Regions from separate parts of the Shewanella sp. MEBiC00475 genome, predicted to be linked through region 1. Evidence: predicted binding sites of a transcription regulator. Region 1 holds the regulator's gene; each other region holds the start of a gene.
What was found. Region 1 encodes LexA, which represses DNA repair genes until DNA is damaged. Its sites were predicted from a motif close to TACTGTATNNNNATACAGTA; they were not measured.
Positions count from the first base shown of each region.

Region 1 (4,294 bases):
TGCTCACCTTCGGTCATTAATTGCTCCAAGGTTAACGTGGGCAGATCTTCTGCTGGAGCAACTTTTGCTACGGTTTCGACAGCTTGAGTGGCTTTCTCGGTAACCGCATCGGTAATGTCAGTTGTCGTGGCTGCAATAGTGCTTGTGACATCAGCAACTGCTTTGTTTGCTTCTGTTTTTGCCTCGTTACTGCCTAAAAATTTTCCTATATCAGCAGCTTGTACAAGATCACCGCTATTATTGCCCCAAGCATTACGTTCAAAGGTAATCACTGCTGCAATTTCTTGGGCGCTAAGTTGTTTTGCAAAGGCCTGCATTGCGGTACCTGGTTTACCGTTTATGACGATATTTAGATGGCCTTCAACAGGGCCTTTTATGATAGGGCTGCCAATTAATGATGGGAATACACCAGGAAGACCCGCACCATTAGGTTGGTGACAAGCAGCACACCTAGCAATATAGATTTGTTCACCTTGTGAGGTTAGATCTCCGAGTGACAGGGTTTGGGTCATTGATGCCGCCGCCGCAGCAGCGGCATTGCTTGCTAGTTGTTTTTGTTCAACTAACCAATTATCAAAATCGTCCTCCGACAATGCTTGCACTACAATCGGCATAAAGCCATGGTCTTTACCGCATAATTCGGCACATTGGCCGCGATAAATACCGGGCTTATCAATACGAGTCCAAGTTTCATTAATAAAGCCTGGATTAGCATCTTTTTTAACGGCAAAAGCGGGCACCCACCATGAGTGGATAACATCATCAGAAGTCATCAAAAAACGTACTTTTTGGTTAATGGGGAGTACTAGTGGTTTATCAACTTCAAGGAGGTAATGTTCTCCTTTAGCCTCACTACCGTCAATTTGTTCTCTGGGGGTAGATAATGAGCTGTAAAATTCGATGTCTTTATCAAAATAGCTGTAATGCCATTTCCACTGCGACCCGGTAATTTTAATGGTGAGATCAGCATCGCTGGGATCTTCCATAGCAATTAAGGTTTTGGTGGCTGGAATAGCCATGGCGATTAAGATGATAAAAGGAATGACGGTCCAAGCAATTTCCACTTTGGTACTTTCATGAAAATTGGCCGCGACTGCGCCTTTTGATTTGCGGTGGTAAATCATTGAATAGATCATGATCCCAAACACCACTAACCCAATGGCACAACAGATATAAAGAATCGTCATGTGGAGGTGATAAACCTGACCACTGATATCTGTCACGCCTTGAGTCATGTTGAGGGGCATTGCTGTTGCCCCAAGCGGAAGTGCTACACACACAACCAGTAAACAATACAACCATTGCTTCACAAGACTGCTCCTCTGTTAATTGCAAATTGCAATTACAAAGAAAAGTCACACAGTAATTCTCTGCTCTATGCAAACTCTTCGGTTCCCGAAAAAAGTTTGATGACCTCAAAGTACCTTGGTGGTTGTAAACAGACGGTCTACGGTTTTATTGTTAGCTGTGCACCACGCTTGTACCTACGACTGAACTTATCAATTTGTGTTGACGTTTTCCCATCGATGACTATTAAATCTGCCATTTACGTCAAATTAAAGATAAAAAATTGTTTCATCCTTGTTAAGTACATTACTTGTAGATTAAGGATTGATCAAGATCACTTTTTTTCTTAATCGCCTGAAAAAGGTGAAAAAAAAGCCCTGAATTCAATACAGGGCTTGGTTATTAAGGGTTCGTGCTTAGTGAAACGAGCAAAAATTACTTGTTCCATTTGCTAAGGTCGGGCTAACAAGTTGATGTTTGTGAGGTAAGTGAGTATTCACATCTTCAATTACGATCCCTAATGCACGTGCGCTTTTGGCTACTATTTCCAAACGGCGACTATCGCGAGCATCAAGTGAGCTTGTCCAAGTTACTACTGCACTAGATGTACCACTAGTGAGTGCTTTTTCCATGGCCCATAATGTCTCGACTTCATCTTTGGTGTGAACCAGTAAAATGCGATCCATTCTCACTCCGGCACTTGCCAGCATATGTTTATAACCAATGTGAGGTGGGCTAATGAGTACAATCCAGCGGCCTTGTTGGCTTAACGTTGCTAGTTGACTACACAATTGACTCAGCTCTGCTTCACCTTGGGTAACCGTTTGCAATGTTTGAATGGTTTGGTTGCCCTGAAGTTCTGTGTCTGATAAATCTACCCATAAGCCAGGGTGGCGTGGGGCGATGCCCATTAGTTTGTTCATAACCAATCTCCATTACGGATAACACCAACGGCAAGCCCTTCGATGGTTAGGCTTTGGCAACTTAAATCTACTTTTATCGGGTTGTAATCTTCATTTTCTGCATGCAGATAAATGACGTTACCTTTTTGTTCAAATCGTTTTACGGTGACGTCATCGTCTATTCGTGCCACCACAACTTGGCCATTACGTGCTTGCTGCATTTTATGTACCGCGAGGAGGTCGCCTTCTAAAATGCCGATATTTTTCATGCTGTCACCACGAACCCGCAATAAAAAATCCGCAGCAGGTTTAAACATATTGGGGTCAACTTGATAATAGTTTTCCACATGTTCTTGGGCCAAAATAGGCTCCCCAGCAGCAACTTGCCCAATGAGTGGTAGACCGGTTTCAATCTGTTCTTCATGAGGTAATCGTATACCTCTAGAGGTACCAGGAATGATCTCGATAAAGCCTTTTTTGGCTAATGCTTTTAAATGCTCTTCGGCGGCATTAGCACTTTTAAAGCCAAGACGATTCGCAATTTCAGCTCGAGTGGGTGGCATACCTGTTTCGGCGATATTGTTTTTAATTAAGTCTAATATTTCAGCTTGGCGCGGCGTTAACGGTCTCATGACAATTCCTGTCTTTTTATACAGTGACTGTCATTATATACAGTGATTCTGTTCGCGCAAGTATTAACCAACTGTTTTTTGTTATTTGTTTGTACAAATTGATTTAACTTACTGTTATAAAACGTTATTTTATATTTTAACTTTGGGGTGTGACTTCTAAAGAAATCCAAAATGTAAAGATAAATAAGCCAGATAGTGTAAGCGGGGTTGTTTCTGGTATCCTATGCAACAATATTATAGTGGCTTATGTTGCGAAAATAACCATGTCAAAACCTGATTCAATATTTTTACGAACATTAAAGTGGATTCAAAAATGGATGGTGCAAACGATTGTTGTACCACATGATCCTTTTGATGACCTCAATATAGATCCGACTAAACCTTTAGTTTATTTGATGAAAACGGAATCTATTAGTGATATTGCCGCCTTGAGCGAAATCACAGAGGGCTTTGGTATGCCTAGTCCTTATGAACCATTAAAGCTTGATGGCTTGCAAGTGCCTCGAGTTGTTTGTTTAGAGGGGCGCAAACCATTATTTGGTAAACGCGAAAGTGGTGAAAAATTCATTAATTATTTTACCAGTCTATTATCTCTTCATCGTGAGAACTCTGAATTAGATATTCAGTTGGTTCCTGTTTGTCTTTATTGGGGACGTACCCCAGGGAAAGAAGATGACAGCATGAAAGCGGCTGTATTTGAAAGAGAAAATCCAACATGGCTACGTAAATGGTTAATGATTTTATTTTTAGGACGACATAATTTTGTCCAGTTCTCTAATGCATTATCGCTTCGTTATATGGCCGATGAACACGGTACAGATAAAAGAATTGCTCACAAGTTAACCCGTGTTGCACGAGTGCATTTTCGCCGCCAACGCAAGGTAATGACAGGGCCACAGTTACCTAATCGAAACGTATTGTTTGCTTCTTTACTAAAATCTGAGTCTATCAAGAAGGCGATAGAAGAAGAATCGACAAGCAAAAAAGTCTCGGTGGAGAAAGCTCGCGAAACTGCTATTGAATATCTTGACGAAATTGCTGCTCATTATTCCGATAGCTTAGTGCGCATAGCTGAACGCTTTCTGACTTGGTTATGGAATAAATTATACAGTGGCATTAATATTAAAGGTGCCGAACAGGTAAGACAGTTACATCATGATGGCCATGAGATTGTTTATGTGCCTTGTCATCGCAGTCATATGGATTACTTATTACTGTCGTATATTTTGTATTACCAGGGCATGGTTCCTCCACATATTGCCGCGGGTATTAACCTTAATTTCTGGCCTGCAGGACCGATGTTCCGTCGTGGTGGGGCATTCTTTATCCGCCGTAGTTTTAATGGCAATAAACTGTATACAGCAGTCTTTCGTGAATATTTAGATCAGTTGTTTGCTAAGGGTTATTCCGTCGAATATTTCACTGAAGGTGGTCGTTCGCGTACCGGACGCTTGCTGGCGCCTAAAACGGGTA
Region 1 is NZ_CP039928.1:1,884,021-1,888,314, reverse strand. Features, by position in the region: gene coxB (cytochrome c oxidase subunit II) at 1-1,310, opposite strand, end outside; gene FCN25_RS08310 (cell division inhibitor SulA) at 1,704-2,210, opposite strand; gene lexA (transcriptional repressor LexA) at 2,207-2,821, opposite strand; gene plsB (glycerol-3-phosphate 1-O-acyltransferase PlsB) at 3,085-4,294, shown strand, end outside.

Region 2 (4,294 bases), 2.1 Mb from region 1:
AAAATCCCAAATTCACTTTATGTGCGTAAAGAACGCGGCCAATATACGGTGTCTTTCTGTTATGAGAATGGAAAGAGCGAGGTTGAGCTATTGAGCAATGCAGAGCATTTGGCGTTCCTGCAATGCTCAACAAAAGAGTATTTGGAAGAACACACTATCGGTGTTGACCGAGGTGTTGCTATTCCTGTTCACGCAGGCTTAATGACGTTCGATTTTTCTGATAACCAGAAAAACCACATGACTAAAGCCGAACGCTACATTAAGCGGTTACAGCGTCGATTAGCCAAGCAAACAAAAGGCTCTAATCGCAGAAACAAGACCAAGCATTGTATTGCTACACATCACGCCAAAAAGGCCAATATCCGCAACGATTTCGCTCATAAAACAAGTCGCTCGTTAGTCGATAGCAACGCTAAGATTATTGTGTTTGAGGCGCTACGCATCTCAAACATGACCAAAAAGCCCAAAGCCAAACAGAATGAAAGCGGTCAATTTATTTCTAACAAAGCCAAGCAAAAAGCAGGATTAAATAAAGCCATCCTGAATGTAGGCTGGCACGTTATCGAAACCTATACAAAATACAAGGCTAACCAGGCAGGCAAAGTCGTATTTAAAGTAAGCCCAGCTTATACCAGTCAGGAGTGCGCCAAGTGCGATTACACTCACCCCGACAACCGTAAATCACAAGAATCCTTTATGTGCGGTAAATGTGGCAATACTGACAATGCAGATCACAATGCATCATTGGTGATTAAGAAAAGGGCAATTAATCTGATTTTAGACACTGGAACGGTGTTGTCTGATGAAGGTGTTTTACGCCTAAAATCAGATAGTGGACGTGGAGGGAACCGTAAGTCGAGCAGAGCCAAAAGCTCCACTCGCAGCACCCTGCGAAGCGTCAAAAAAGAAAAGTTAGCAGCTTAGGCTGTTATCTTGGAAGCTCGCTGCTTCAGTTGCGAGTAGTTCACCTCATTAGTGTTTTTATGGGGTTTCTGGCCACCATATCGGACATACAAAATTTCATAAAAACGACGGTATTCTTCAATCAGTTTTTCGTCAATTAAATCACAATCAAGTTTAATAAACTGTTGGCGTAGTTCATATTGGTGATGAACTGGACACAAGATAAAGTCGATATTGCGTGCAGAATGTTGTTGGCAAAGCGAATTAACCAACTCGATCATCAAATCTCCGCCAACACCAGCAATAATCACCAAAGGTATTTGCGGGTGTTGCTCCAGTGGTATCGCTGATACGTCACTACAATGTACCTGCCATTGACGAGATGTTTGTTGCGGATAAAACCGCTCAAGTTTAGTGGTTAACTGCTGCATCAATGCTGGCACAATATCGACAAAATTGATCATGTTAGTAGCTTGCTTATCTAGCAACGCAGCGCCAAGCAATCCATGGTCGCAACAACAATCCCAAATGTGACTGTAACCCTTGGGGATCATGTTATTGATATGTGTTAAGCGTTGACTGAGTTTCATCTGTTTATCATGTTTAAAAGTGAAGCTGCGCATTGTAATGATTTGAGCAAAAAAGTGGATAATTATTTGGTATTTGCAGCTTGGCGTATTTAGCGCTAATCTATACTGTAAATTTATACAGTTAAGTGGCGTTATTAAGTTCATTCAGTTGAACGTTAGCGACCCAATAATGGATTATGATTCTATATATTGCTGAAAAACCCAGTCTAGGTCGTGCTATTGCTGATGTTCTGCCAAAGCCACATAAAAAAGGTGATGGTTTTATTACAGCTGCCAATGGTGATTGCGTGTCATGGTGTATTGGTCATTTACTAGAGCAAGCCGATCCAGATGCTTATGATGATGCCTTTAAATCCTGGAAACTCGAACACCTTCCCATAGTGCCGCAAACGTGGAAACTACAGCCTAAACCTAAAACACGCAGTCAACTTACGGTGTTACGTAAACTGGTTAAACAAGCCACGTCGATTATTAATGCTGGCGATCCAGATCGTGAGGGGCAATTGCTGGTGGATGAAGTTATTGCCTATTTAGGCGTAAAAGGTGACAAGCTCAACCAAGTTCAGCGGTTATTAATCAATGATTTAAATCCACAAGCAGTTAAACGAGCGCTAGGGCAGTTACGCAGTAATCGTGAGTTTATTCCTTTATCGACTTCAGCATTAGCTCGCAGCCGTGCTGATTGGCTGTATGGCATGAACATGACCCGTGCTTACACCATTCAAGGTCGTAAAGTGGGTTATCAAGGAGTGTTGTCAGTTGGCAGAGTTCAAACGCCTTTGTTGGGCTTAGTGGTACGCCGCGATGACGAGATTGCTGATTTTAAACCCAAGTCCTTTTATGAGGTATTGGCACATTTAGTTACCGACCAACAACAAACCTTTAGTGCTAAGTGGCAACCTAGCGAAGCGTGTGAACCTTACATGGATGAAGACGGCCGAGTTTTAGCCAAAGGCTTAGCTGAAAATGTGGTTACTCGTATTAATGGACAATCAGGTGAAGTGACTAAGCTTGAAGCCAAAGATAAACGTCAACATCCACCATTGCCTTATAGTTTATCTGCACTGCAAATTGATGCAGCTAAACGTTTTGGCCTGTCTGCTAAAGAGGTACTGGACACCTGCCAAAGTTTGTATGAAAGGCATAAATTGATCACTTATCCGCGCTCAGACAGTCGCTATTTACCTAAAGAGCAGCATGCTTTGGCACCAAAAGTATTGGATGCAGTGCTTAGAGGCGCTTCTGGGTTAGTGGATGGTTGCGACGCACCTAATGCCAAGCTTAAATCTAAAGCCTGGGATGACAGTAAAGTGGATGCCCACCATGCGATAGTACCCACCGAAAAAGTTGCAAATTTGTCGGTGTTATCAAGTAATGAAGTCAAGTTGTATCAACATGTGGCAAGGCAATATTTAGCCCAGTTTTATCCCGCTTATATCTATGCTGAAACGGCTGTTGAAGTGACCATTGAGGGTGGATTATTTACCACTAAGGCGCGACAAGATAAAGCTTTAGGTTGGAAGCAGTTATTTAAACGTACAACGGAAAATCAAAGTAATACTGATTCAAATAACAATGATGACGACGATAACGAGCAGTCACTACCGCCGCTAGTAAAAGGCCAAATACTGCAATGTGAGCGTGGTGAATTATTAGAAAAAATGACCCAAGCGCCTAAACATTTTACTGACGCGACCTTATTAGGCGCCATGACGGGCATCAGTCGTTATGTTACCGATAGCGACATTAAAAAAATCCTCAAAGAAACCGATGGCCTAGGCACAGAGGCTACACGTGCCGGGATTATTGAGTTGCTGTTCAAGCGTGGTTATTTAGTTCGTCAGGGTAAAGCCATTAAAGCGACGCCTGTTGGTGTTGGTCTTATTCGCAGTTTACCCGATTCTGCCACCACACCCGACATGACCGCATTATGGGAAAACAGCCTCGATGCCATTAGCCAAAAACGCTTAAAGTACGATGCGTTTATGCAGCCATTACTCAGTCAGTTAGATGGTCTTATTACTCAAGCGTCAAGTCAGTTACCCTCAGCATTACAAGGTGTTGCCAATAGTGCGCCAAAGCGCAGTTTTAAAAAAACGTATAAAAAGAAGACCAAAGCAAAAGTGAAATAGTGGTAAGGTAATTTAAAGCTTTGAGGTTTTCCTCAGTTAAAGAGGTTACAACTGTGTTACCTGTATATTTAATGGAAACAATAAAATGGATCTTTTAAAAAGAATAACAAATTTGCTTAAGAAGCATAATATTAACGTTGAAATTGAATTATGTGACCTCGAGTCGAGCAATGATTTATTTCAAATTTTCGAAAGTATCACGCCAGAACGTTTTCTTCATTATGATCCAGAGTGTATTGATGGAATCGAATCATATAAATACGTATTTATGCAACATGTCTATGTGACACTTGGCGAATTTAAGCCAACTAATATTTCTGTCAGTGGGAGTATGGACACAACCGTCACGTTACAGTTTGAATATAAAGATAAAAAGAAGAAATTTAGCATTCTCCAAGATGGGTCTAGCTGGGTTACAGATAGTTTTTATGACAAGCTAAATAATTTTATTCAAAAAGAATTGCAAAGTAAGTACCTGACTCTTCCTACCAGTGATCAAACGACGGCTGTGGTTTATTTACCTAAAAAAGTCGCTAATACAATTAATAAGCATTATATGGGAATGAGTAGTGCTGATGATATTGTCGCGTTTTTGGTTAAAGGCGGGCTTGTTGAGCATATTAATTGGAACCATACCGCACCAGATGCATACAATGGTTATACCTCTGA
Region 2 is NZ_CP039928.1:3,948,493-3,952,786, forward strand. Features, by position in the region: gene FCN25_RS17505 (RNA-guided endonuclease TnpB family protein) at 1-924, shown strand, start outside; gene FCN25_RS17510 (tRNA (adenine(22)-N(1))-methyltransferase TrmK) at 921-1,493, opposite strand; gene FCN25_RS17515 (DNA topoisomerase III) at 1,670-3,625, shown strand; gene FCN25_RS17520 (hypothetical protein) at 3,711-4,294, shown strand, end outside.
Region 2: a site for LexA is predicted at 1,597-1,616, ahead of FCN25_RS17515 (DNA topoisomerase III). Genes of this name have one in related genera too.

Region 3 (4,294 bases), 2.3 Mb from region 1:
CCAAAATTGGCTGTCATTGGTGATTAAGGCTTGGTACTGATGTTCTACTCGAGCGAGAAATTCGACACCAGTCTCGGTTAACGTTACTTTTTCAATTTCACCTATAATGACACCACGGTAAATGATGGCTGTACCTTCATTAACATCTTCACTGTCAGCAGCGGTTAACCTAAAATTAACCCCACCAATAGCGGTGACTTCATCATCATAGAGGGTGTAAACATCACCATTTTCGGCTTTTAAAGTGTTGCTTCCGGTATCAAAGCTGATGCCGCCGGCAAGAATAGACGCGATACTTTCAGTACTGACTTTTACCCCAGATAAAGAAGCATCTATTTTTAAGCCTGACACGTTCCAAAAGTGGGAGTCTTTATTGACTAAATGAGCATATTGCTCTTGAACAAATGCGCTGATAATAATTTGTTTATTTCCATCTAGACGATAGCTAACAACACTTCCTACAGGAGCTTGACGGAAAAATACTGGCGAGCCGACATCAATCGATCCTAGTTTGGGGGATTTCAGTTCAATCATTATTCCTTCACTGCCGGGAAGAATCGCTGGGGCTTCACGTTGTGCTTCAAAAATAGTTGCAGAACGTCCATCTCCAGGTTGGATTGCAATGTAATTTCCCGAAAATAAGGTATCTAATCCTTCAACACCGGTGATACTGGCTTTAGGTTTAACTAACCAAAAAAGGGTATTTTTATTCAAAAATGGGTCAGCGCGGTAATCCATGACTACTTTTACGTTAACGCCTTTAAGATCATCATCAATGCCTATATCGGTTACTTTACCTACCGACAAACCTTGGTATTTTACCAAGGTTTTACCGATATCAATTCCAGCGGCACTGGGAAAGTGGATCAAAATTTCAATGCCCGACTCTTTAATGCTTTTTACACCTAACCAAGCGCCTAATATCAAGGCGACAACAGGTAATAACCATATTGGCGAGAATAATTTTTTCTTCACAATTTTCGGCGATTCAATTTCTGTCATTTGTTTGTTCCAAGCGGTCCCAGAGTAAACGAGTATCTAACACTTTTGCCGCGAGTTGCGTTAGTAATATAACTAATGCAAATGCTGTTGCGGCGGGTGCAGGTTTGGCGTCTAAAAGTTGCCCCATATTCACTAAGGCAACCGTTAATGAAATCACGAATAAGTCGAGCATTGACCAACGGCCAATCCATTCAATGATGTGAAAACCAACCATTAACTTTCTTTTTGATATTGGTAGGTTAAAACTGATAGCAGACAAATAAGTAGCTAAGCCAATAATTTTTAGCCAAGGTACTAAAATACTCGCTGTGAAAACAATAATGGCAATCGGGAACATGCCGGTTTTAACTAAATGGCTAATACCACTAAAAATAGTGTCGTTGGTGACCACACCACGGTTGGTTAATAACGTGATTGGATAAATATTGGCGACCACAAGTAAAATGGTTGCCGTGATCAATAAAGCCCAGCTTTGCTGGATACTGGCATAATTACGGCTGCTTAATTGGCTAAAACAACGTCTACAATGACCATTACTAAGCAGATTAAGTTTACGACACACAGGACATAGACATAAGCCCATTTGTTTTCCTTGAAAATTCGATGGGGTCTTCTTTGTCGCATCGTCGTTCGTATTCTCAACGGTCTCTGCACTGCATTTTGTGATTTCACCTGCAATGGTGGTTGGATGATTAGGCATCAACATAGCTCCACATGTGTTCTAGGTTATATTCACGTTGTAAGAATAAAATTATGATAAACAACATGGTAAAACACAAGGTGCCCATTCCGAAATAAACATCCGAAAAATCAGAAAGTTGAAATGCAGATACTAAAAAGCTGATGACATAAATTTCTAACATGGTCATTTGTGATATTAAACCATGATTTTTTAAAAGTGTACTGTAAGTTCTTTGCCAAAATGAACTATGAAGCTTTAATTTTACAATGACCACTTGGGTTAAAATCGATAATATTAAGAGTCCAGGTGCGATAACCGCCGCGACCATTACCGCTAAGCCTACAACCCAATATCCTTCTAACCACACTGTAATAGCAGCCTGCAATACGGTTGTCGTTCGCACGCTACCAAGAAAATGAATTTCAAGTACAGGTAATAAATTAGCGGGTATAAAAATAATCAGCGCCGCGATACACAATGCCAACATGCCATTAATTGAGCAATAAGGAGCGTCATATAATGCAGTGTGGCAGCGTGGGCACAACGCTCTAGCACTTGAGGGCAAAGCTCGTCTCCTCACTACCAAATCACATGATTGGCATAAAATTATTGAATCATGGTCATCTAGTTCATGCATGTAGAATTAATCTAATCCATATTGAAACGCATTATTGGGGGAGCGAAGAGTTAAGCCTCTCTGCTTTGCCTTATATTGGTAAATAAATGTATCAATAGTAAGGGCCTGTTGATCTTTGCTGGTTAAATTTTGTTCGAGATAAAAACGTTTTAATCGAGGCGAGTGGATTGCTGCTTAGCAATCTAAGTAAAGTTCGCTCAACAAAGAGTAAAACGTTTTTAGCCGAAGCCTTCGGGCAGCGTTTGTTGTTCATTTCTACTGCGTTATCGGCTTCTAATGTAGGATAACTACACTACAAAGCCTCTGCCTTGTATAAGTGAACAACAATTCGTTGCAAAAACAACCTTGAAAGATCAACAGGCCCTAAATAATCTCAATTTTCTTCACTTGATAATATCAGAATAACCAGAACACTTGCATCATAAGTTAACTATGTGAGATTCTATACACTGTATATAAAAACAGTGAGGATTACATCATGGCAGTGATAACCCAGTTTGTCGTGGTCAGAGAAGGGGTGGAAAAGATGACATTTATATCGAAGAAAGAGGCAGATGCCTACGATAAGATGCTTGATATTTCCGATAATCTAGTGCCTTTTATCGCTAAGGCAGACCTCGGACTTGATGAAAATAAATGCGAACAGTTGGCATTTTACCTAGCAAACCATAAAGATGAGCTTTCTAACTTGCTAAAAGGTATCGTACAGGTTAAAAACACTCCTGCGGCAAAAAGCAAGAAAGTGACCGCTAAAAATACATCAGCCGAATAGGCACGTTAATAGCTCACTCTTTTTGTGAGTGTTCAGTTTAAGGAATGGAAATGAAAACCGAATTTTACCAAACGTTAAATCGTCAAGCACAAGCTTTATTAGAAGGCGAAGATGATTTAATTGCGGCAATGGCTAATTTTTCAGCGTTGTTGAATGACAACCTGGAAGACCTTAACTGGGCTGGTTTTTATATCAAGCGCGGTGAGCAATTAGTCCTTGGTCCATTCCAAGGTAAAGTCGCTTGTACCCGTATCAATATGGGTAAAGGTGTTTGTGGGACTGCTGCTGCAGAAAATAAAACCCAGCGAATTGCTGACGTTCATGAATTTGATGGTCATATAGCATGCGATTCGGCGAGTAATTCTGAAATTGTAATTCCTGTTAGACAGGGCAATAAGGTTGTGGCAGTGTTAGATATTGACAGTCCATTATTGAATCGTTTTGATCAAGATGATCAAATCGGCCTAGAAAACATGATAAAAAGTCTAGAAACTTGCCTATTTGGTTAAATAGCGAACAAATTAGATTAAATCATGGTCGCATTCGCTGCCGTGGGCTTTATAATATGCCGCTATACGCATTTGTGCTGGATTTACTGATGAGCGATGATTAAGCTGAGAGTAAGTTTGGTTAAATTGTTAAGGTTTGTTTCAATGACTTTAGCTAACTGGCGGATAGTGATATTTTGTACGTTGAGCCTTAAAGGTTAAGGTTTAACGAAAGATGAACGACTGCATGGCAAATTTTAAGCCGCATAATCAGTCCCTTTATTAACGTGGAAGTAAAAATGGAATCAACAGACAAGTTGACCGACACCAACGCAATATTAGCGTATTTATATGAAACCTTTCCTTTATGCTTTATTGCAGAAGGTGAAACTAAGCCATTAAAAATTGGTTTGTTTCAAGATTTGGCTGAACGGTTAGCTGATGATTCTAAAGTCAGTAAAACACAATTGCGTGTAGCGCTTCGTCGTTACACAAGCAGCTGGCGTTATTTGAAAGGCGTTAAAGCGGGTGCTAAACGTATTGATCTTGACGGTAATGAATGTGCTGAATTAGAACAAGAGCACATCGACCATGCTATTTTGACGCTTAAAGAAAGCCAAGATAAAGCTAAAGCCAAACGTCAAGCTTTGGCTCCTAAAAAGCCTGCTAAGAAAGTTGCACCGAAACGTGCTCCTGCTGTTAAAAAAGAACGT
Region 3 is NZ_CP039928.1:4,268,122-4,272,415, forward strand. Features, by position in the region: gene FCN25_RS18930 (PqiB family protein) at 1-1,002, opposite strand, end outside; gene FCN25_RS18935 (paraquat-inducible protein A) at 989-1,585, opposite strand; gene FCN25_RS18940 (paraquat-inducible protein A) at 1,695-2,321, opposite strand; gene FCN25_RS18950 (YebG family protein) at 2,800-3,093, shown strand; gene FCN25_RS18955 (GAF domain-containing protein) at 3,144-3,602, shown strand; gene proQ (RNA chaperone ProQ) at 3,881-4,294, shown strand, end outside.
Region 3: a site for LexA is predicted at 2,769-2,788, ahead of FCN25_RS18950 (YebG family protein). Genes of this name have one in related genera too.